Regions from separate parts of the Pandoraea sp. NE5 genome, predicted to be linked through region 3. Evidence: predicted binding sites of a transcription regulator. Region 3 holds the regulator's gene; each other region holds the start of a gene.
The links. Region 3 encodes HrcA, which represses chaperone genes, less so after heat shock. Its sites were predicted from a motif close to TTAGCACTCNNNNNNNNNGAGTGCTAA; they were not measured.
Positions count from the first base shown of each region.

Region 1: the regulator HrcA is predicted to act here: its motif matches at 4,126-4,152, upstream of groES (co-chaperone GroES).
Region 2: the regulator HrcA is predicted to act here: its motif matches at 3,013-3,039, upstream of rpoH (RNA polymerase sigma factor RpoH).

Region 1 covers NZ_AP025517.1:2,920,920-2,928,298, forward strand. Annotated here, with positions in the region: gene PanNE5_RS13355 (efflux RND transporter permease subunit) at 1-2,739, shown strand, start outside; gene PanNE5_RS13360 (oxidoreductase) at 2,775-3,581, shown strand; gene groES (co-chaperone GroES) at 4,231-4,521, shown strand; gene groL (chaperonin GroEL) at 4,571-6,217, shown strand; gene PanNE5_RS13375 (LysR substrate-binding domain-containing protein) at 6,360-7,325, opposite strand.
Region 2 covers NZ_AP025517.1:932,009-939,387, reverse strand. Annotated here, with positions in the region: gene PanNE5_RS04345 (cytochrome ubiquinol oxidase subunit I) at 1-1,345, opposite strand, end outside; gene cydP (cytochrome oxidase putative small subunit CydP) at 1,335-1,655, opposite strand; gene rpoH (RNA polymerase sigma factor RpoH) at 2,040-2,978, opposite strand; gene PanNE5_RS04330 (nuclear transport factor 2 family protein) at 3,199-3,582, shown strand; gene ybiB (DNA-binding protein YbiB) at 3,784-4,740, opposite strand; gene maiA (maleylacetoacetate isomerase) at 4,939-5,586, shown strand; gene PanNE5_RS04315 (LysE/ArgO family amino acid transporter) at 5,595-6,221, shown strand; gene ftsY (signal recognition particle-docking protein FtsY) at 6,339-7,379, opposite strand, start outside.
Region 3 covers NZ_AP025517.1:2,585,355-2,592,733, forward strand. Annotated here, with positions in the region: gene glnE (bifunctional [glutamate--ammonia ligase]-adenylyl-L-tyrosine phosphorylase/[glutamate--ammonia-ligase] adenylyltransferase) at 1-698, shown strand, start outside; gene recN (DNA repair protein RecN) at 780-2,444, opposite strand; gene PanNE5_RS11865 (NAD kinase) at 2,468-3,376, opposite strand; gene hrcA (heat-inducible transcriptional repressor HrcA) at 3,375-4,517, shown strand; gene PanNE5_RS11875 (DUF6600 domain-containing protein) at 4,778-7,192, shown strand; partial or broken gene hemH (ferrochelatase) at 7,298-7,379, shown strand, end outside.

The DNA of each region.
Region 1 (7,379 bases), 340 kb from region 3:
ATCGGGCCTATGGTCAACGACGAATATGCCGACGTCACCTTTGCGCTCTTCGCGCTGAAAGCGAAGGGCGAACCGCAACGCCTGCTCGTGCGCGATGCCGAGACGCTGCGACAACGGCTGCTGCACGTGCCCGGCGTGAAGAAGGTCAACATCATCGGCGAACAGGGTGAGCGCATCTACGTACAGTTCTCGCATGATCGGCTGGCAACGCTCGGTGTCAGCCCGCAGGACGTGTTCGCCGCGCTCAATGGCCAGAACGCCCTGACGCCCGCCGGCTCCGTGGAGACCAAGGGTCCGGAGGTGTTCATTCGCCTGGACGGTGCCTTTGACAACCTGCAGAAGATCCGGGACACGCCGGTCGTGGCCCAAGGTCGCACGCTGAAGCTGTCGGACATTGCCACCGTTACGCGAGGTTATGAAGATCCGGCGACGTTCATCATCCGCAACAACGGCGAACCCGCACTGCTGCTGGGCGTCGTGATGCGCGACGGCTGGAACGGACTTGACCTCGGCAAGGCGCTGGACAACGAGGTCGGTGTCATCAACGCCGGGCTGCCGCTGGGTATGGGCCTGACCAAGGTCACCGACCAGTCCGTGAACATCAGTTCGTCCGTCAACGAGTTCATGGTCAAGTTCTTCGCTGCGCTGCTCGTCGTCATGTTGGTGAGCTTCGTGAGCATGGGCTGGCGCGTGGGCCTTGTTGTTGCGGCGGCCGTGCCGCTGACGCTGGCCGTGGTGTTCGTCGTAATGGCCGCGACCGGCAAGAATTTCGACCGCATCACGCTCGGCTCGTTGATCCTGGCGCTCGGCCTGCTCGTCGACGACGCGATCATCGCGATCGAGATGATGGTCGTGAAGATGGAGGAAGGCTATGGGCGCGTGGCCGCGTCGGCCTACGCGTGGAGCCACACGGCCGCGCCGATGCTGGCCGGCACGCTGGTGACCGCGGTCGGCTTCATGCCGAACGGCTTCGCGCGATCCACCGCCGGCGAATATACCAGCAACATGTTCTGGATCGTGGGGATCGCACTGATTGCATCGTGGCTCGTAGCGGTGGTCTTCACGCCATATCTCGGCGTGAAGATGCTGCCGGAGTTCAGAAAGTTCGAAGGCGGTCACGACGCGATCTACAACACGGCCCGCTACAACCGTTTCCGCCAGTTGCTGACACGCGTGATCGCGCGCAAGTGGCTCGTCGCAAGTTCGGTCGTCGGCCTGTTCGTGCTCGCGATTCTCGGCATGGCGATCGTCAAGAAACAGTTCTTCCCGATCTCCGACCGTCCCGAAGTGCTGGTCGAGGTGCAGATGCCCTATGGCACGTCGATCTCCCAAACCAGCGCCGCCACGAAGAAAGTCGAAGCGTGGCTTGCAAAGCAAAAGGAAGCAAAAATCGTCACTGCTTACATCGGGCAGGGTGCGCCGCGCTTCTTTCTGGCGATGGGGCCCGAACTACCCGATCCGTCGTTCGCGAAGATCGTGATCCGCACGGACAGTCAGGAAGCGCGCGACGCATTGAAGCAGCGGATGCGTCAGGCCATCGCAGACGGTCTCGCCCCGGAAGCGCGCGTGCGGGTCACGCAACTTGTGTTCGGGCCCTATTCGCCGTTCCCAGTCGCCTACCGCGTCACCGGTCCGAATCCGGACAGGCTGCGCGGTATCGCAGCCGAGGTTCAGCGCGTGATGGAGGGTAGTCCGATGATGCGTACGGTCAATGCTGACTGGGGTACGCGCTCTCCGACTCTGCACTTCACGTTACAGCAGGACCGTCTGCAGGCAGTGGGGTTGACGTCCAGCGCTGTTGCTCAACAGTTGCAGTTCCTGCTTACCGGAGTGCCTGTCACCGCTGTGCGCGAGGATATCCGGACTGTGCCGATCATCGCGCGCTCGGCCGGCGATGTGCGGTTCGACCCCGCGCGGCTTGGTGACTTCACGCTAGCCGGAGCGAACGGGCAGCGCATCCCGCTGTCGCAGGTCGGCAAGGTCGAGGTGCGCATGGAGGAGCCAATCATGCGCTGGCGCGATCGCGTGCCGACGATCACGGTGCGCGGCGATATCGCCGATGGCTTGCAACCGCCGGACGTCTCGAACGCGATCACGAAGCAGCTTCAGCCGATCATGGCGAAGCTTCCCAGCGGCTATCGAATCGAGGAAGCGGGCTCCATCGAAGAGTCGGGCAAGGCGACGACCGCAATGCTGCCGCTGTTCCCGATCATGCTGGCGATCACGCTGATCATCATCATCTTTCAGGTACGTTCGATCTCCGCGATGGTGATGGTGTTCATGACCAGTCCGTTGGGCCTGATCGGCGTGGTGCCGACGTTGATCCTGTTCCGGCAGCCGTTCGGCATCAACGCGCTGGTCGGCCTCATTGCACTGTCCGGGATTCTGATGCGTAACACACTGATCCTGATCGGGCAGATCCACCAGAACGAGCGGGCGGGACTTGAGCCGTTCCATGCGGTCGTCGAAGCCACAGTGCAGCGCGCACGTCCGGTGATCCTGACTGCGATGGCTGCGATCCTCGCGTTCATCCCGCTGACCCACTCGGTGTTCTGGGGCACGCTCGCCTACACGCTGATCGGTGGAACGTTCGCCGGGACGGTGCTGACGCTGGTGTTCCTGCCAGCGATGTATTCGATCTGGTTCAAGATTCGGCCCGGCAACCCGGCCGCTTCCCCCAAGGGCCGCCACGAGCACGCTTCTGCGCCCGAACCGACGTTGCACGACGCGCGCAGCTAATACGCAATCAATCTACTGTATGGAAGGAAATTGCTATGCCTAATTCCGAAGTGGTCGTTGTCACCGGCGTGTCGTCTGGTATCGGACGCGCGACCGCCGAGAAGTTCGCGAAGCGCGGGTGCCGCGTATTTGGCACCGTGCGCAGCATCGCGAAAGCGGTGCCATTGGCCGGCGTTGAGCTGGTGGAGATGGATGTGCGCGACGATGCTTCCGTTCGAACCGGGATTCATGCGATCGTCGATCGTGCCGGGCGTATCGACGTACTCGTCAACAATGCCGGCACGACGCTGATCGGCGCGGTTGAGGAAACGTCGGTTGCCGAAGCTGCGGCGCTGCTCGATACCAACGTATTCAGCATTCTGCGTACGACCCAGGCGGTGCTTCCCTATATGCGGGCGCAACGACGCGGACGGATTGTCAATATCAGTTCGGTACTTGGCTTTTTGCCGGCACCTTACATGGGACTCTATGCGGCGTCCAAGCATGCCGTCGAGGGGTTGACCGAGACACTGGATCACGAGGTGCGCCAGTTCGGCATCCGCGCAACGCTGATCGAGCCGTCCTTTACCCGAACCAATCTCGATGTCAACGCGCCTCAAGCGAGTTCGAATATCGCCGCCTATGACCGCGAGCGTGCGCTTGCATCGGGCGCCGTCGTCGACAGCGTCAAAGGTGCTCCCGCACCCGATGGCGTGGCAAACACAATCGTTGAAGCCGCGCTCGGCAGCTGGCGTATGCGTCGTACGCCCGCGGGTCAGGCGTCGCTCCTGAGAAAATTGCGGCGCTTCATGCCCTCCGGGCCGGTCGATGCCAGCTTGAGGAAAACTTTCGGGCTCGCGTGAACCCTTCCGTCGCAGCGAAGATGTTGTGCGTCGCATCAGCACGCCATGCGACCCTAACACCCGGTTCTCTTAGTGCCGAGTGCTACCGAAGTCGGGGGGACGTCGGGCCTCCGGCGTTACACAAGTCTTCACTCGAGCGGGTCTCGTACGCCCACCGGTGGGCGGGGCACACATGGCGGCTCAACTGGATGCGTATAGGCGCGTCTTTCGCCGCTTCCGTACGGCTTACCGTTGTTCGCGAGAGCCAGCAAAAGTCCACCCGACGTTAGGTTTCTTGTGGGAACACCGCCTGACGCCCATAGCGACCCACCGTACGAACCTCGTAGCGGTTCGTCGCATCGTCAGTAGCAAACGTTTACGCCCGGCAAGGGGGTGGGCTGCGATTGTCCCGTATGTCATTGATTTCATAGGGGTTGTCTCGGCTGTCGATCTGGCGAGTTCAACGTTGAGTGAACAACGTTCAAAATTCAGTGAATCTCGACAACAGACAATTCACCTCCGGGAAAACCCCGCGTCTTGAAATCGTCAAACCCCGTCCCTATAATTAGCACTCGTTGGCGCAGAGTGCTAACGCCATGAATTCACCAAATATGCAAATGTTTGCATATTTAGGTTTTGTCGATCTCACAGAGAGAAAGAGGAGCTTGTAATGAACCTTCGTCCCTTGCATGACCGCGTGATTGTCAAGCGCCTGGACAACGAAACGAAGACCGCATCGGGCATCGTGATCCCTGAAGCCGCCGCTGAAAAGCCGGATCAGGGCGAGATCCTGGCCGTCGGCCCGGGCAAGAAAGACGATCAAGGTAAGTCGATCGCACTCGATGTGAAGGTGGGCGACCGTGTTTTGTTCGGCAAGTACGCCGGCCAAAGCGTGAAGGTCGATGGCCAGGAACTGCTGGTCATGCGCGAAGAAGACATCATGGCCGTCGTGGCCGCCTAAGACTGTCTCCCCCCAGACATCTACGTAAAGTATTCAAGGAGTTAATGCAATGGCAGCTAAAGAAGTCGTTTTCGGCGATGCCGCTCGTGCCAAGATGGTCGAGGGCGTCAACATTCTCGCCAACGCCGTCAAGGTGACCCTGGGCCCGAAGGGCCGCAACGTCGTGCTCGAGCGCAGCTTCGGCGGCCCGACCGTGACCAAGGACGGTGTGTCGGTCGCCAAGGAAATCGAACTCAAGGACAAGCTCCAGAACATGGGCGCGCAAATGGTCAAGGAAGTGGCTTCCAAGACCAGCGACAACGCCGGTGACGGTACCACCACCGCCACGGTGCTGGCCCAGTCGATCGTGCGCGAAGGCATGAAGTACGTTGCCTCGGGCATGAACCCGATGGACCTGAAGCGCGGTATCGACAAGGCCGTTGCCGCCGCCATCGAAGAACTGCGCAAGATCAGCAAGCCCTGCACGACGAACAAGGAAATCGCTCAAGTCGGCTCGATCTCGGCCAACAGCGATACCTCGATCGGTGACTATATCGCCAAGGCGATGGACAAGGTCGGCAAGGAAGGCGTGATCACCGTCGAAGACGGCAAGTCGCTGCAAGACGAGCTGGACGTCGTCGAAGGTATGCAATTCGACCGCGGCTACCTCTCGCCGTACTTCATCAACACCCCGGAAAAGCAAGTCGCGATCCTGGAAAACCCGTTCGTCCTGCTGTTCGACAAGAAGGTCTCGAACATCCGTGACCTGCTGCCGGTGCTCGAGCAAGTCGCCAAGGCTGGCCGTCCGCTGCTGATCATCGCCGAAGACGTTGAGGGCGAAGCCCTGGCAACGCTGGTGGTCAACAACATCCGTGGCATCCTGAAGACCTGCGCCGTCAAGGCTCCGGGCTTCGGCGACCGCCGCAAGGCCATGCTGGAAGACATCGCCATCCTGACGGGCGGCCAGGTCATCGCCGAAGAAATCGGCCTGACGCTGGAAAAGGCCACGCTCAACGAACTGGGCCAAGCCAAGCGCATCGAAATCGGCAAGGAAAACACCATCATCATCGATGGTGCCGGCGAAGGCGTGAACATCGAAGCCCGCGTCAAGCAAATCCGTGCCCAGATCGAAGAAGCCACGAGCGACTACGACCGTGAAAAGCTGCAAGAGCGCGTGGCCAAGCTGGCCGGCGGTGTTGCCGTGATCAAGGTCGGCGCTGCGACCGAAGTCGAAATGAAGGAAAAGAAGGCACGCGTCGAAGACGCGCTGCACGCTACCCGCGCTGCCGTGGAAGAAGGCATCGTCCCGGGCGGTGGTGTTGCGCTGCTGCGTGCTCGCGTGGCCGTGGCCGACATCAAGGGTGCCAACCCTGACCAGGACGCCGGTATCAAGATCGTTCTGCGCGCCATGGAAGAACCGCTGCGCCAGATCGTCGCCAACGGCGGCGAAGAAGCCAGCGTCGTTGTGGCCAACGTGATTGCCGGCAAGGGCAACTACGGCTACAACGCTTCGAGCGGCGAGTACGGCGACCTGGTGGAAATGGGCGTTGTGGATCCGACGAAGGTCACCCGCACCGCACTGCAAAACGCCGCTTCGGTGTCGGGCCTGCTGCTCACGACCGATTGCGCTGTTGCCGAACTGCCGAAGGAAGATGCTCCGATGGCTGGCGGCATGGGTGACATGGGCGGTATGGGCGGCATGGGCATGGGCATGTAAGTCTCGAAAGAGACGGCATGACGGGGGCCGCAAGGCACCCCACCTGCCTCGGTCGCCGGACTTCGTCACGGAATCTTCGATTCGGTGGCGCAAGTCCGCACCGGAAACGGCAACGAATTCTTCGGAATTCGTTGCCGTTTTTTTATGCCTGGGCGATCGGCACGTCGCTGTTGCCGTCGCCGCGTCGCGTACTGGGTACGGCAAGCGGAGTCGTGGCCGCAATCTCATCCTGCATCCACTGCCAGAAGGCGTGAATCGCGCGCTCGCGCGGATGATTTTCCCGCCAGCTCACGTGATATTCGAGGCTCGGTGCAATGCGGACATCGCCAATCTGCACCAGCTCGCCGGACGCGAGCGCATCGCGCACGAGCAAGCTGCGTGTAGTGGCGACACCTTGTCCGGCCATGGCGGCACGCAGGAGCAACCCGGAGTCGTCGAAAATCGGCCCGCGCGTCGGCTCATGTGGCGCCAGTCCGGCGGCGACCTGCCAATCGCGCCATGATCGATAGGCGAAGCGCAGCATCGGCAGTTTGTGCGTATCGGCCACCGTGAACCCGGGCACACGCGCGATCAGATCGGGGTGGCACACGGCGATCACATAGTCGTCGAGCAGCTTGCGCGTGACGAACCCGGTCGCTTCGACCCGTTGATGCCAGATGCCGACGTCGACCGAATACGGATCGGGCGCGGCAATATCCGCGTGAATTCGCACCACCAGATCGATATGGGGCTGCTGTTCGCTAAAGCGGCCCAGCCGAGGAATCAGCCATTGGGCCGCCAGATCGGTCATGACGCTGATTTCCAGACGAACGACGGCGGGCGACACGCCCGACGCCGTGCCCGCCCGGGCTTCAGTCATCGCCTCAATGAGTTCCGACATCCCAACGCGTACTCGCTCGGCCAGACGCGCCCCGACACTGGTCGGGATCATGCGGGCCCCCACGCGACGAAACAGCGCCGTGCCGAGTTGCTGTTCGAGCGAGCGCATGTGATGACTCACGGCGCTGTGCGTCAAATTCAATTCGTCGGCCGCCCGCGTAAAGCTACGGTGGCGGGCAGCAGCTTCAAGTGCGCGCAGCGATTGGAGGGGAGGGAGGTGAGGAATCATGATGTCAAATTCTACTCACAATACGGGCGCAAAGGTTTCGTTGGCTTCACGGCG
Region 2 (7,379 bases), 1.7 Mb from region 3:
CGGCGACGATCCACCCGAATTCGATGGCGATCCACGGCAGCGGAATCGCCCACACCGTCCAGCGCAGGAACCACGCCGAGCGAGGCTTGAGCAGACGACGACGTGCGCACAGCCAGAACGCCCAGAGGAACGTGAACAGGAACAGGAAGCCCAGCGCGACCATGACGCGGAACGACCAGAACACGGGCGCGACGGCCGGAATCGTATCGTTGGCGGCCAGGCGGATCTGCTCAGGCGTGGCGTCGACGACGTTCGGCGTGTACTTCTTGAGCAGCAGACCGTAGCCGAGATCGTCCTTGTATTTGTCGAACTCGGCGTGCATGGCCGGCGACGTGTCGCCGCCGCGCAGCTTCTCGAGGGCCGCGAAGGCGAGCATGCCGCGCCGGATGTTCTCCTCGTGTTCGTCGCGCAATTGCGTGAGGCCGATCACCGGCGTGTCGATCGAGCGCGTGGCGATCAGGCCCATCGCCCAGGGAATCTTCACCGCATAGTCCGTGCGCGCTTCCTTCTGGTTCGGGAAGCCGAACAGCGTGAACGATGCAGGCGGCTTGGCCGTCTCCCATTCCGCTTCGATGGCGGCGAGCTTGACCTTCTGCACTTCGCCCGTGGTGTAGCCCGATTCGTCGCCCAGCACGATGACCGACAGCGTCGAGGCCAGACCAAAGCCGGCCGCGACGGCGAAGGAGCGCAGCGCGAACGGCACGTCACGGCGCTTGAGCAGGTACCAGGCCGAGATGCCGAGCACGAACATGGCGGCGGTGACGTAGCCGGCCGAGAGCGTGTGCACGAACTTCACCTGGGCCACGGGGTTGAAGATCACGTCCCAGATACTGGTCAACTCCATGCGCATGGTCTCGTAGTTGAAGTGCGCGCCGACCGGATTGTTCATCCAGCCGTTGGCCACGAGAATCCACAACGCCGAGAGGTTCGAGCCCAGTGCCACCGCGAACGTGGTGGCCAGGTGGCCGATGCGCGAGAGCTTGTTCCAGCCGAAGAAGAACAGGCCGACGAACGTGGCTTCGAGAAAGAACGCCATCAGGCCTTCAATCGCAAGTGGCACGCCGAAGATGTCGCCCACATAGTGCGAGTAGTACGCCCAGTTGGTGCCAAACTGGAATTCGAGCGTGAGGCCGGTGGTCACGCCCATCGCGAAGTTGATCAGAAAGAGCTTGCCCCAGAACTGGGTCATGTCCTTGTAGATCGGCTTGCCGGTCATCACGTAGACCGATTCCATGATGACAAGCAGCCACGACAGGCCCAGGGTGAGCGGGACAAACAGGAAGTGATACAACGCCGTTATGGCGAACTGCAGGCGCGAGAGGTCAACGACTTCGCTACTGATCATGGCGGACACCTTGACTTGGGGTGGGGGATGGCGCTTCGACGGCTTGCGGCCCGATCAGGGCGCGCGCCACGACATCCGGCGGCAATTGCATGTGCTTGGCCATCGGAGCGTCGAAGAACGCGTGCTTCAGGATGAAAAGGAGTGCTACCTTGATCGCGAGGACGATCAGGATTTCGAACATGAAGCGGGACGGGCGGTTGCGCCAGCGCTGCATCGCCCAGGCACGCAGGGCGGCGATGGCAGGACGCGACGCCGCGACAGGCGCGGCCGTGGCGGGAGGCTTCAGACTGCTAGGAGAGTGGGTGTCCATCCGTGACGGCTCCTGGCGTCGAAAGTCGTTGTGTCGGAAACCGCGTCGACTTTCGCCGCATTTTGCCTCATCGCTTGAAAATGTCAAACCGCGGCGCGGGGGCGGATGACACGCCGACGACGCCAGTTCGATGCGGATTCGAAACACGGGTCCGGCGCAGCGAACGGCCCCCGGGCCGTCCTTCGCACGTAGCATGGCCACGTACAGACAGATTGATTCTATCGACCGCGCTCGCCGACGACATTGCGATGCATCAAGTTCGACGCAAATGAAGCGCGAACTTTCGAAGTCCAATAAAAAAACCCCGTGGATCTCACGGGGTTTCGGTGCCGGCGATGTCGTGTGGCAACGTGTCGCATTGCCGTCGACAATCCGATCGAGGTGTTACGCCGAGGCTTGCAGCGCGCCCTTCATCTTCTTCATTGCGGCGACTTCGATCTGACGGATGCGCTCGGCAGACACGCCGAATTCGTCTGCCAGCTCGTGCAGCGTGGCGCCGCCGCTGCCGTCGTCGGCCACCGACAGCCAGCGCGCTTCGATGATGCGGCGGCTGCGTGCGTCGAGACGGCCGAGGGCCGTTTGCAGGCCATCGCTTTGCAGACGGTCGCGCTCGCGTGCGGCGATCACGGCGGTCGGCTCCTGGTGCGAGTCGGCCAGATACGCGATGGGGGCGAAGCTTGCGCTGTCGCTGTCGTCGCTATGCCCTTCGAGGGCGATATCGCCGCCCGACATGCGCGTTTCCATCTCGACGACGTCTTCGCGCTTGACGTTCAGATCGCGGGCGACCTGATCGATCTCGTCCGGCGTGAACGCCTGCAGGCCTTGCTTCTGGCTGCGCAGATTGAAGAACAGCTTGCGCTGGGCCTTGGTCGTCGCAACCTTGACCGTGCGCCAATTGCGCAGCACATACTCGTGAATCTCGGCCTTGATCCAATGCATGGCGTACGACACGAGTCGCACCCCCTGGGTCGGATCGAAGCGCTTGACGGCTTTCATCAGGCCGATGTTGCCTTCCTGGATCAGGTCGGCGTGCGGCAGACCGTAGCCGAGGTAGTTACGCGCGATCGACACCACCAGGCGCAGGTGCGAGAGCACGAGCTGACGGGCGGCTTCGAGGTCGTCGTTCTCGCGCAGACGCTTGGCAAGCGACTGCTCTTCCTCGGCGGTAAGCAGCGGAATACGATGGACGGCTTGAATATAGCTTTCGATATTGCCCAGACTGCCCGGCAGCATCAATGCAGACGGGGCAAACGCAAGGGCTCGCGAAGTCGGCGCCGTGCCGGTGGCCGGCGTCGTCGGATGCAAAGTGGCGGCAGTACTCAAGTGGCAGACTCCTGGTTAGCCTCTGGAAAGCATTTTAGCACTCTCTTCGAATGAGTGCTAAAGACGTTAGAACCCTTACCGGGCGGGAAGTTTCCGCAATCTCGGGGTTTTCCAGCACCCCCCATCAAACGGGGAAAGTCACTGGCGCAAACGTCACGCGGATGGTGTAAATTGCAACCCAAGCCGCGCGCGTTTGGGGCGAAGACGACGGGAGGTCGACATGGCGGAGAAGCAAATTGACGCGGTACGCGAACGCGAGTCGGCGCGCTTTGACGCGATGGTCGAAGGGGACGTCGAACAACTCGACGCCCTCTTGGCCGACGGTCTCCACTACGTTCATTCGAATGGCAAACGCGAAAGCAAACGCGAATTTCTCGACGCGCTCACCTCGGGCCGCCGTCGTTACCTCGACATCGATATCCGCGCACAGGAACTGCGCCAGTTCGGCGACACCGTGGTCGTCACGGGCAAGCTGAAGGTCGAACTGGAAACCGCCACCGGCTCGCTCGAGTCGCAAATGGCTTATACGGCGGTGCACGTGCTTGAGGCCAACGAATGGCACCTCATTTCGTGGCAGGCGACTCGCATGGCGTCGACCGACTGAATCGCCAGTATTTCGTCAGGCCGATTAGGCCCCGCGTTCCCCTGGCACTCGCTGGATATGTGCCTCAAAACAGCATATTTGATTAATTTCGGAATGAATTGTTCCGAAAATTATTGATTGTGTTCAGGTGCGGGGCGTCGAAGTCCAGGGGGGGGCCTCGCCGTTGCGCTCGAGCGTCGCTGGAGCGCATGCGACGGCTTTCTATTGGATGCGCCCCAGTGCCTGACGAATCACCTCGACTTGCCGGGCGATCGGCGCGGGCACGGCAACGGTGCCGGCCAGCACCGCTTCAATCCACTGCGCGGTTGCCGGTGCGTCGGCCGCCGGGAGCATCGGCGGCGTGCCCGTCGCGCCGTCTTCCGCTTCCTGCCAAAGTTGGTAAGCCCCATCCGAAAAGCCGTCGATGGCGGCCTGACGGCGCGCATCCGCGACCGGTTCACCTTCCGTGCCCCGCGCGAGCAGCACGCCCGGCGCCGGACTGTTGGCCGCGTCGGCAAACATCTCACTGAGCGTTTCGCGATATTCCGGGTGCGTGTAATTCACGAGCCGCAACGCGGGACCGGCAAACGGCTGCAACAACTTCACCACGGTGTGGCCGGAGTTGCGAACACCCAGCGCCGAACGCATCTCCAGCAGTCGCTCCAGCGCCGGGGAAAGCGCCGCAATCGGCAGATAGGCGACACGACGCGTTCGCAGTGCCGCCTCGGCCTCGGTCGCCGATTGACAGGCGGCATGACCCAGTGCGGTAAAGATCGCCTGGGAGCCCACGCGATTCGCGCCGCTGTGATGCTGACCGTGCACGAGTACCGGAATCCCCTCGCGGGCGAGCAGCAAGGCAAGCAGCGGCGTGAGGTTCGGTTGCTTGCGCGCGCCGTTGTAACTGGGCAGCAGCACCGGTGGCGGGGCGTCGGTGGGGGCGATGAGCGGCGTAAATGTCGCGTGTGCGGCGTCGAGCATCGCGCGCAGTTCGACCGGCGTTTCCCCCTTGATGCGATAGGCGATCAGAACCCCGCCCAGCTCAGCCGGGGCCACGCGGCCGGCGAGGATGGCGTCGAACAGGGTACGCGTCTCGTCGGCGTTGAGTGCCCGTGCGCCTTTCGCCCCGCGAGCGATGATTTTGAGCAGCGGTGCACAGGCGAAAGGAGCGGCAGAGGTCATGGCACGTCGGTGTTGGGGTCGCGGGGGCGGTGCAGGGGACGGGCGAGCCGCTGTGATCCTGCCGCCGGATATCCATCTATCATACGCAATCAAGTGTCATCGCGACCAGCGCTTGAAGTACCATTTCGTGTTCAGACGCGGCCCCTGAGGCTTGACGCCGGCGCCGCGCCTTCCCCAATCTCGCCTCCGAGGTCAGCCATGTCCACGCTGTATAGCTATTTCCGCAGTTCCGCCGCGTATCGCGTGCGGATCGCCCTGAATTTGAAGGGCCTCGATTACGAGACCGTGCCGGTGCATCTGGTGCGCGAGGGCGGCGAGCAGCGCAAACCGGCGTACCTTGCGCTCAACGTCAACGGATTGGTGCCGACGTTCGTCGACGAGGGTGTGAACCTTCATCAATCGCTGGCCATCATCGAGTATCTCGAAGACGTGCATCCGACGCCTGCGCTGCTGCCGGCCGACCCGGTGGCGCGCGCTCAGGTGCGGGCACTGGCGCTCGACATCGCCGCGGACATCCACCCGATCGACAACCTGCGCGTGCTGCGTTACCTCAAGCACGACCTGGGGGTGACCGACGCGCAGAAAGATGCGTGGTATGTCCACTGGGTCGTGGAGGGTTTCACGGCGCTGGAAGCCCGCCTGGCGGCGCAGTCGCCGCACGGCAGGTTCACCTTTGGCGACACCCCGACGCTCGCGGATTGCTGCCTCGTGCCGCAGGTCTACAACGCGAACCGATTCAAGGTAGACATGACGCGCTTCCCGCGAATTGCCGCCGTCAACGCGCACTGCCTGACACTTGACGCCTTCCGCCGCGCCGCGCCCGAAGCGCAACCCGACGCCGAGTAAGCCACACGATGGTTGATCCCGCGTTCTGGCGGGGCATGGCGCTGGGCGCCAGCCTCATCATGGCCATTGGCGCGCAGAATGCGTTTGTGCTGCGTCAGGGCATTCTTCGACGCCATGTCGGCGTGGTCGTGGCTGTCTGCGCAATTTGCGACATGGTCTTGATTGCGGCGGGGGTCGCGGGCATGGGCGGTTTGATCGCCGCCTATCCGCGCTTCCTGACGGCCGTGACGTGGGGCGGCGCCGCGTTTCTGTTCTGGTACGGTCTGCGCGCGTGGCGTGCCGCGTTGCGCGGTGCGGGCGCCTTGCAGGCCGACGGCAGCCGCGCGGCTACGCAGGACATGACCTGGCAGCGAGCGTTCGTGCTCGTGTTGATGCTCTCGTTACTCAATCCGCACGTTTATCTCGACACGGTGATTCTGTTGGGCGGCATCGGCGCGCGCGAGGTGCCGCCCGGGAATGCGTGGTTTGCCGTGGGCGCGATGACCGCCTCCGTTTTGTGGTTCACCACGCTCGGCTATGGCGCCCGGTTGCTTGCGCCGCTGTTTGCGCGCGCGCGAGCATGGCAGATCCTCGATGGGATCGTCGGCATGATGATGTGGGGGCTCTGCGCAGGACTCGTCGCGCAGCAGTGGTAATGCGTTGTTATCGGGCGGCGCTGTCTTGCGTCGCCGGAAAAGGCAACGGCCCGCCCCGTGATGCGGGCGGGCCGTTGGCATTGTGGCCGGCGGATGCGCTTGACTGAGTCGGCTGAGTTAGCCGAGCAAGGCGTCGGCGAATTCGCGCGCCGAGAACGGCTGCAGATCCTCGACCTTTTCGCCCACGCCGATGAAGTACACCGGCACCGGACGCTGACGCGCAATGGCGGCGAGAATGCCGCCCTTGGCCGTGCCGTCGAGCTTTGTCACGATGAGGCCGGTGAGTTGCAGCGCGTCGTCGAACGCCTTGACCTGCGTGAGCGCGTTTTGTCCCGTGTTGGCGTCGATCACGAGCAGCACCTCGTGCGGTGCGCCCTCGGCAGCTTTGCCCAACACGCGCCTGATCTTCTTCAACTCTTCCATCAGATGCAATTGTGTGGGCAGTCGGCCAGCGGTGTCGGCCATCACGATGTCGATCTTGCGCGCGCGTGCGGCAGTCACAGCGTCGAACACGACGGCGGCCGGGTCGCCGTTCTCCTGTGAGACGACGGCGACGTTGTTGCGCTCGCCCCAGATCGCCAGTTGTTCTCGTGCCGCCGCGCGGAAGGTGTCGCCGGCGGCGAGCAGCACGGACTGGCCGTAGTGCTGGAAGTGTTTGGCGAGCTTGCCGATGCTTGTCGTCTTGCCTGCGCCGTTCACGCCCGCGATCATCACGACCATCGGCGACTCGCGACCGAGAACCAGGCTCTGTTCCAACGGCTGCAGCAATTCGACCAGCAGATCGTGCAGCGCGCGCTTGACCTGCTCGCCTTCGGTCAGCCGGTCAGTCTTGACCTTCTTGCGCAGGGCGCCGATCAGGAAAGCTGTGGCTTCCACGCCGGCGTCGCTCATCAGCAGCGCGTCTTCCAGTTCCTCGAACAGGTTCTCGTCGACTTTCACGCCGATGAAGATGCCCGTGAGACCGGCGCTCGTCTTCGACAGTCCCGCCTTCAGGCGCGTGAGCCAGGAGCGTTTGGTGGCCGGGGCTTGGGCCGGGGCCGCGACGATCTCGCCGATGGCGTCGCCGTGGGCATCCTTGACAACGACGGCCGGGGGCGGTGCGGCCGGCTCGATCGACGATATCGGCGCAATGGGCTCAATCGGCTCAATCGGCTCAAT
Region 3 (7,379 bases):
GCGCGCCGGACGCGTATGCCGCACTCGCTCGCCGCTTCGTGACCTGGCTCACCACGCACACCGGCGCGGGCACGCTCTTCGACGTCGATCTGCGGCTGCGGCCGAACGGCTTGTCGGGCTTGTTGGTGACGAGCGTCGAGAGCTTCCGCCAGTACCAGTTCCGCGAGGGCAATGCGAACACCGCGTGGGTCTGGGAGCATCAGGCGCTCACGCGGGCTCGCTTCTGTGCCGGGGACGAGACGATTGGCGCGACGTTCGAGAAGATCCGCGCGCAGGTGCTCGCGACGCCCCGCGAGGCGCTACCGCTTGCCCAGGAAATTGTGTCGATGCGGCGCAAGGTGTTGGAGGGGCATCCGAACCCGACCTCGCTGTTCGATCTGAAGCACGATCGCGGGGGCATGGTGGATATCGAGTTCACCGTGCAGTACCTGGTACTGCTGCATTCGGGGGCACATCCGTCGCTGCTCCGCAATGCCGGCAACATCGCGCTGTTGCGCGAAGCGGCGCAACTCGGGCTGATCGACGCGACGCTTGCGGACGGTGCAGCCGCTGCTTATCGGATCTATCGCAAACGCCAGCACAAGTTGCGGCTCGATGGGGTGGAAGCGGCCCGCGTGCCGGCCAGTGATGTGGCAGCCGAACGCGACGCGGTCATGGCGCTGTGGGATTCGGTGTTCGCGAGCGCCGGGCCGGTTTGACGACGCTCACGGGCGGACGATGCATCGCCGCCCGTGATTGCCCTGCGAGCGATCGGCGCGCGGTGGGGGCAACGTGCGCGCTCAGAGCGCGAGCATCTCCCGCGCGTGTTTGCGCGTGGTGGCGGTGATCTCGACGCCGCCGAGCATTCGCGCGATCTCCTCGACGCGCTCCGTGCGACCGAGCGGCTCGATTTCACTCATCGTCGAATCGCCGTCGCTGCGTTTTTTCACGCGCAGATGCTGGTGGCCGAGCGCGGCGACCTGAGGCAGGTGGGTGACGCACAACACTTGCCGCCCCTGACCGAGTTCCCGCAGCAAACGGCCGACCACTTCGGCCACGGCGCCGCCGATGCCCGAATCGACTTCGTCGAAAATCAGGGTCGGCGTGAGGCTCACGCTGCTGGCGATCACCTGCAACGCCAGGCTGATGCGCGCCAACTCACCGCCCGACGCCACCTTGGCCAGCGGCCGCGTGGGCACGCCGGGGTGACCGGCGACGAGAAACTCGACCGTCTCCAGACCGAACGACTGCGGCTCCGGCGTGGGACTCAGGGCGACCTCGAAGCGTCCGCCCGGCATCGAGAGGTCCTGCATGGCGCGCGTGACTTCCCGCGAGAGCGACGCCGCGGCCGCCGCGCGTGCCTTCGACAAGGTGACCGCCAGTGTCAGATAGCTTGCGTGCGCGGCGTCGGCGGCCGCCTGCATGGCGGCCGTGTCCTGCGACGCGGTCAGCTCTTCCAACTGGGCACGGCGTTCGGCTTGCTCGGCGGGCAGTTGCTCGGGCGTAACCCGGAACTTGCGGGCCGCCGAGTGCAGCGCCTCGAGCCGCTGCTCGACCACGGCCAGACGTTCCGGATCGAGATCGATGCGTTGTGCATAATGCGTGAGCGAGTGCACGGCTTCGCGAAGTTGGATCTCGGCCGGCTCCAGCGCGGCCAGTGCGTCGGCCAGCCCGGCATCGATCTCGGCCAGTTCGCGGATCTGGTGCACTACGTGACCGAGCGACGGGACGAGCGCGCCATCCGCTTCCGCGAGCACGTCAAGCGCGCCTTGCACGCCGTTGATGAGGCTGGCGGCGTGCGACAGGCGGCGATGCTCGGCGCTCACGTCGTCCCATTCCCCTTCCTGCGGATTCAGCTTGTCGAGTTCGGATGTCTGCCATTCGAGACGCTCGCGCTCGAGCTGTAGCTCGCGGTCGCGCCCGTGGGCTTCCTCGCAACGTTTGACGAGACGCCGCCATTCCTTGTGCGCCGCCGCCGTGTCCGCCGCGAGCGCGGTGGCGCCCGCATGGGCGTCGAGCAGGCGGCGCTGTGCGTCGGCGCGCAGCAACTGCTGATGGGCGTGCTGCCCGTGAATGTCGACGAGCATCTCGCCGAGTTCGCGCAGTTGGGCGAGGGTGGCGGGCGTGCCATTGACGAAGGCGCGCGAGCGTCCGCCCGAGTCGAGCACGCGGCGCAGCAGCACGCCGCCGTGTTCTTCGAGCGTGAGCGCCTGCGCCTGCAGCCAGGCTTCGAGATCGGGGCGGGCCTCGGCGTCGGCGGCGAACTCAGCGGTAATGTCGGCGCGTGTTTGTCCGGCGCGCACCATACTGGTGTCGCCGCGCTCGCCCATGGCCAGCGCCAGCGCGTCGATCAGAATCGATTTACCCGCGCCGGTCTCCCCCGAGAACACGGTGAAGCCGGCGGAGAATTCCAGGTCGAGACGATCGACGATCACGAAATCGCGAATCGAGAGACTGCGTAGCATGGGCGGTCGGGGAGGGCGTGAAGTCAGGTCTGCGACGGATCTTCGTCGGAGATATGCTCGTTCCAGTGCAGCTTGCGGCGCAGCGTCGCGTAATAGTTGTAGCCGACCGGGTGCAGGAACGTCACCTGATGTTCGGAGCGGCCCAGCAGAATCCGGTCGCCCTGACGCAGCTCGGCAAACGACTGCATGTCGAAGTTGGCGCCGACCTCGCGCCCGCCGGTGATCGTGATGACGATATCGCTCGAATCCGGCAGCACGATCGGGCGGTTCGACAGCGCGTGCGGGGCGATCGGCACGAGCACCACGCCGCCAAGTCGCGGATGCAGGATCGGGCCGGTGGCCGAGAGCGCATAGGCGGTCGAGCCCGTGGGCGTGGCGACGATCAGGCCGTCCGAGCGCTGCTTGTACATGAAGCGGCCGTCGACGTCGACACGCAGCTCGACCATGCCCGAGATGCCCGAGCGGTTCACCACCACGTCGTTGAACGCGAGCGTCTCGAACAGCGTCTGGCCTTCGCGCTCGATACGCGCGGCCAACAGGGTGCGCTGCTCGGCTTCGAAATGCCCTTCGAGCATGGCCGGCACGACCTGACGCATCTCGTCGAGCGGAATGTCGGTGATGAAACCGACGCGTCCGTGGTTCACGCCGATGAGCGGCACCTTCGAGGCGGCCAGCTGACGGCCCACGCCGAGCATCGTTCCGTCACCGCCGATGACCACCGCCACATCGGCCTGCGTACCGATTTCCTGAATGTCGAGGGGACGGTAGGGGGCGGCGGCCGCGCCGATGTTGTGCGCCGTATCACGCTCGAAGATGACGTGATGTCCTCGCTGGGCGATGCATGCCGCCAGCGTGAGCAACGGTTCGGCAACGCCGTCGGCATGGTATTTCCCGACGAGCGCCACGGTCTTGAAAGGGCTCCCTGTTTTCATGCCGCCATTACACCATAAGTCGATGACAGCAACCATCGGCACGCGCGGCCTTGCCGGCCCCTCGGGGTTTGCCGCACGCCGTGCTTGTACATTTCGCGTTACAATTTTCGCCATGCTAGATCAACGTGCGCAAACGCTACTCAAAACCCTGATCGAACGGTACATCGCCGATGGCCAGCCGGTGGGGTCGCGCACGCTATCGCGATACTCCGGGCTCGATCTGTCGCCGGCGACCATCCGCAATGCGATGGCCGACCTCGAGGCGCTCGGCTTCGTGGCCAGCCCGCATACGTCGGCCGGTCGTGTTCCGACGCCGCGCGCCTACCGGCTGTTCGTCGACACCATGCTGACGGTAAGCCCGCTCGGCGATGCCGTGCATCAGCTGGCGTCGCAGGTGCAGACCCGGTTGCAGCCGGCCGGGCCGCAGCAACTGGTCGCCTCGGCAGCGGAAGTGCTCTCGAATCTCTCGCAGTTCGCGGGTGTGGTGCTGACACCGCGCCGCAGCCAGATCTTTCGGCAGATCGAATTCCTGCGACTGTCCGAAAAGCGCGTGTTGCTTATCATCGTCACCCCCGACGGCGACGTGCAGAACCGCATCATCCTGACGGAAAAGGATCACTCCCCGGCGCAACTGGTCGAGGCGGCAAACTACCTGAACGCCCATTTCGGCGGCCAAAGTTTCGATGAGGTGCGCGCCAGCTTGCGCGGCGAACTCGACGCCCTGCGCTCCGACATGAGTGCCTTGATGCAGGCGGCCGTTCAGGCGGGCAGCGACGCCATGGCCGATACCTCGCGCGAGAGCTTGCTGATCTCGGGCGAGCGCAATCTGCTGGGCGTGGAGGATCTATCGTCGAACATGGCGCGACTCCGCAAGCTGTTCGACGTGTTCGAGTCCAAGACCGGCCTGCTGCAGCTGCTCGACGTGTCGAGCCGGGCGCAGGGTGTTCAGATTTTCATCGGCGGCGAGTCGAGCCTCGTCCCGATCGAAGAAATGACGGTCATCACGGCACCGTACGAAGTCGATGGCGAAGTGGTCGGCACGTTGGGCGTGATCGGCCCGACGCGCATGGCCTACGAGCGCGTGATTCCGATCGTCGACATCACGGCCAAGCTGCTTTCCAGCGCGCTCAGCCAGCATTAGGCGGCGGGGGCGGCGTGACGCCCCAGCCTGCGCGTCGTCAGGCGTAACGTCTCGCGTATTGTCCCGGGGCCCCGCGCCTCATCTCGTTACACCCCCGTAGCATTCCTTTACACGCTGTCACACACGGCCGTCTTACGCTTGAAGCGTCACTTGTGGCGAAGCCGTCGTCATGGCGTTCGCCGAAGGATTCGGACAGAGCAACAAGGTGGTGCGGCCGAGACAACGCTTGGCGCGTACACCGGACAGTGCCCGGAGTGTCTATGAAATCCCTGATTTCCTGGCGGACAGTGGTTCGCTGTCTTGGCGTCGGGCTCGTGCTCGGCGCCCTTGGCGCGGCGGGACTTCCCGCGCTGGCGCAGGCACAGAGCGCCGATCCCCCGGGGCGTGTGGCGCGGCTGAATGCATTCGACGGCACCGTCACGTACGCCCCCGCAGGTACCAGCGACTGGCGCTATGCCGATCGCAACCGGCCGCTCACCACGGGCGATGCCGTCTGGGTCGAGCGCAACAGCCGCGCCGAGATGCATGTGGGCGGCACGGCGGTTCGCATGGGGGCGTCCACGAGCGTCGTTCTCTCGGCCGTGACCGACCAGAATGTGCAACTGAACGTAACGCAGGGCACGGTCGGCCTGCATTTGAGGGCTTTCGATCCGAACCAGCCTTACGAGATCGACACGCCCAACCTGGCGTTCGTCCCGCAACAGGCCGGGGAGTATCGTCTGGATGTCGATCCGGGCGGGGTGACGACCGTGAGCGTCTGGCGCGGGGCGGCGACCGTCTACGGTCAAGGCGCGTCGGTACCGTTGCAATCGGGCCAACGGGTGGCCTTCGTGGGTCAGAATCTCACGCAGCAGTCGGCCGGGCCACTCGTGGCCGATGGGTTCGACCAATGGGTGCGCCAGCGCGACGCGCGCGAGGAGGGCTCGATCTCCGCGCGCTATGTGTCGCGCGACATGACCGGCTTCGAAAGTCTGGACGACTACGGCGCTTGGCAAGAGACCCCTGGCTACGGCGCCGTTTGGGTGCCGTCGGACGTGCCGACGGGCTGGGCGCCGTATCGCACGGGCCATTGGGCCTGGGTCGACCCGTGGGGATGGACCTGGGTCGACGATGCGCCGTGGGGCTTCGCGCCCTATCACTACGGACGGTGGGCCTATGTCGACGCCCGCTGGTGCTGGGTGCCGGGGCCGGTCGCGGTGCGGCCGGTGTATGCCCCGGCGCTGGTCGGCTGGGTGAGCGGCAACAGCGGCGGGAACGCATGGGGGATTACGTTTGCGGCAGGGGGCGCGGGACTGGCGTGGTTTGCGTTGGGTCCGCACGACGCTTACCGCCCGGCGTATCGCGCCAGCCCGTCGTATGTCACCAATATCAATCGATCGACGGTGATCCAGACGACCAACGTCACGAATATCAACGTCAACAATGTGTATGTGAACCGTAATGTGCGCGGCGCCGTCTCGACGATGCCGGCACAGGCTTTCGTGCAGGGCCGGCGGGTCGGCGCGCCGGTGGCATTGGCCGCCCCGCGCGCCGGACAGACTTGGCGCGTTGGGAATACACCTGGCGTCGCACCGGTGCAGCAGAGCGTGTTCGGCAATAGTCGCCCGGCGCCGGTCACGCCGCCGGCCGGCGTGTTCAACCGGCAGGTGCTGGCCACGCGTGCGCCGGTCGGTCGCGCGATGCCGTCGCGTGAACTCACGAGCACGCTGCACGCGGTGCCGAATGCCGGTGGCGCGCCGCTGACGTTCGGCCAGAACGCACATCCACGCCAGAGCGGCAGGCCGGTGGGGCCGAACCCGCAGGGGCGTGTGCAGCCGCGTGTGACGGTGGTCGACACGCACGGGCCGGTCGGTGCGGCGAACGCAGCGGCGGGTGCAACGCGCGCACAACCGCCCCTCAAGGCCATGGGCGCGGAAGCGGCGCATGGGGGGCTACCGCCCACCCACGCCGTACCGCCGATGCAGGGTGAGCCGGGAACGCCGGGCATGCCAGGCGTGCCGGGGCGCTCGGGGGTACCTGGCGTGCCGGGGGGGCCGGGAGAACCCGGGGTGCCAGGGCGTGGCGTTTATCAGAGTCGTCCGGGGCAGCTCGCGCCGCAGTCCCAACCGCCAGTCCGGGGTGGCCAGGCCGTGCCGTCCGGCGTGCCGCACCCGCCGGGCGTGATGGTGCCGGGGCAACCTGCCGTGCGAGGCGAAGTCCCGCAGGCGGTGCCTCAGCCTGGGCACGACGCGGCGCAACGGGACATGCAGCGGAATCACCCATTCCCGCAGACGCCCGCGGCGTCGCCCGAGCCGCAGCGTGTTCAACCGGACGCGGCCGGAGCGTCGCGTCGACCGCAGCAGTGGCAGTCGCACTCACAGCCGCAAGCGCCGCAGCAACCCGTCCAGCCGCAACCGCAGATGGCGCATCCTCAGCCGCAGCCGCAGCCTCGTCCTCAACCGCAGATCGAGCGTCAGCAAGCCGCGCCGAGACCGCAGCCTCAACCGGAGCGTCCGCAGGCACCCGTTCGGCCGCAGCAGCCACCGCAGGCGGTGCCGCACCCGCAACCGCAGGAACATCCGCAGCCTGCGCCGCGTGAACGCAAGCCAGAGGGTGCGCAGGTCCCCGCGCATGGCGTCGAGCGTCCCACCGCATCGCATCGTCCGTCACGCGAAGGCGAGCCCCCGCGCGGCTAATTGACGCACCGAACGCCGCGACCCGCCGCCATCCCCTGACGGACGGCGGGTGCGCGGCGGCCGGGGCCCGGCACGCGGTGCCCGCCTTGCGGTAAAGTACGCTCCATGCGCTTCGATCCCGAACCCATTTCGCATGGCCAGACCGGCAAGACGGCCGTTCTGCTGATTAACCTAGGCACGCCCGACG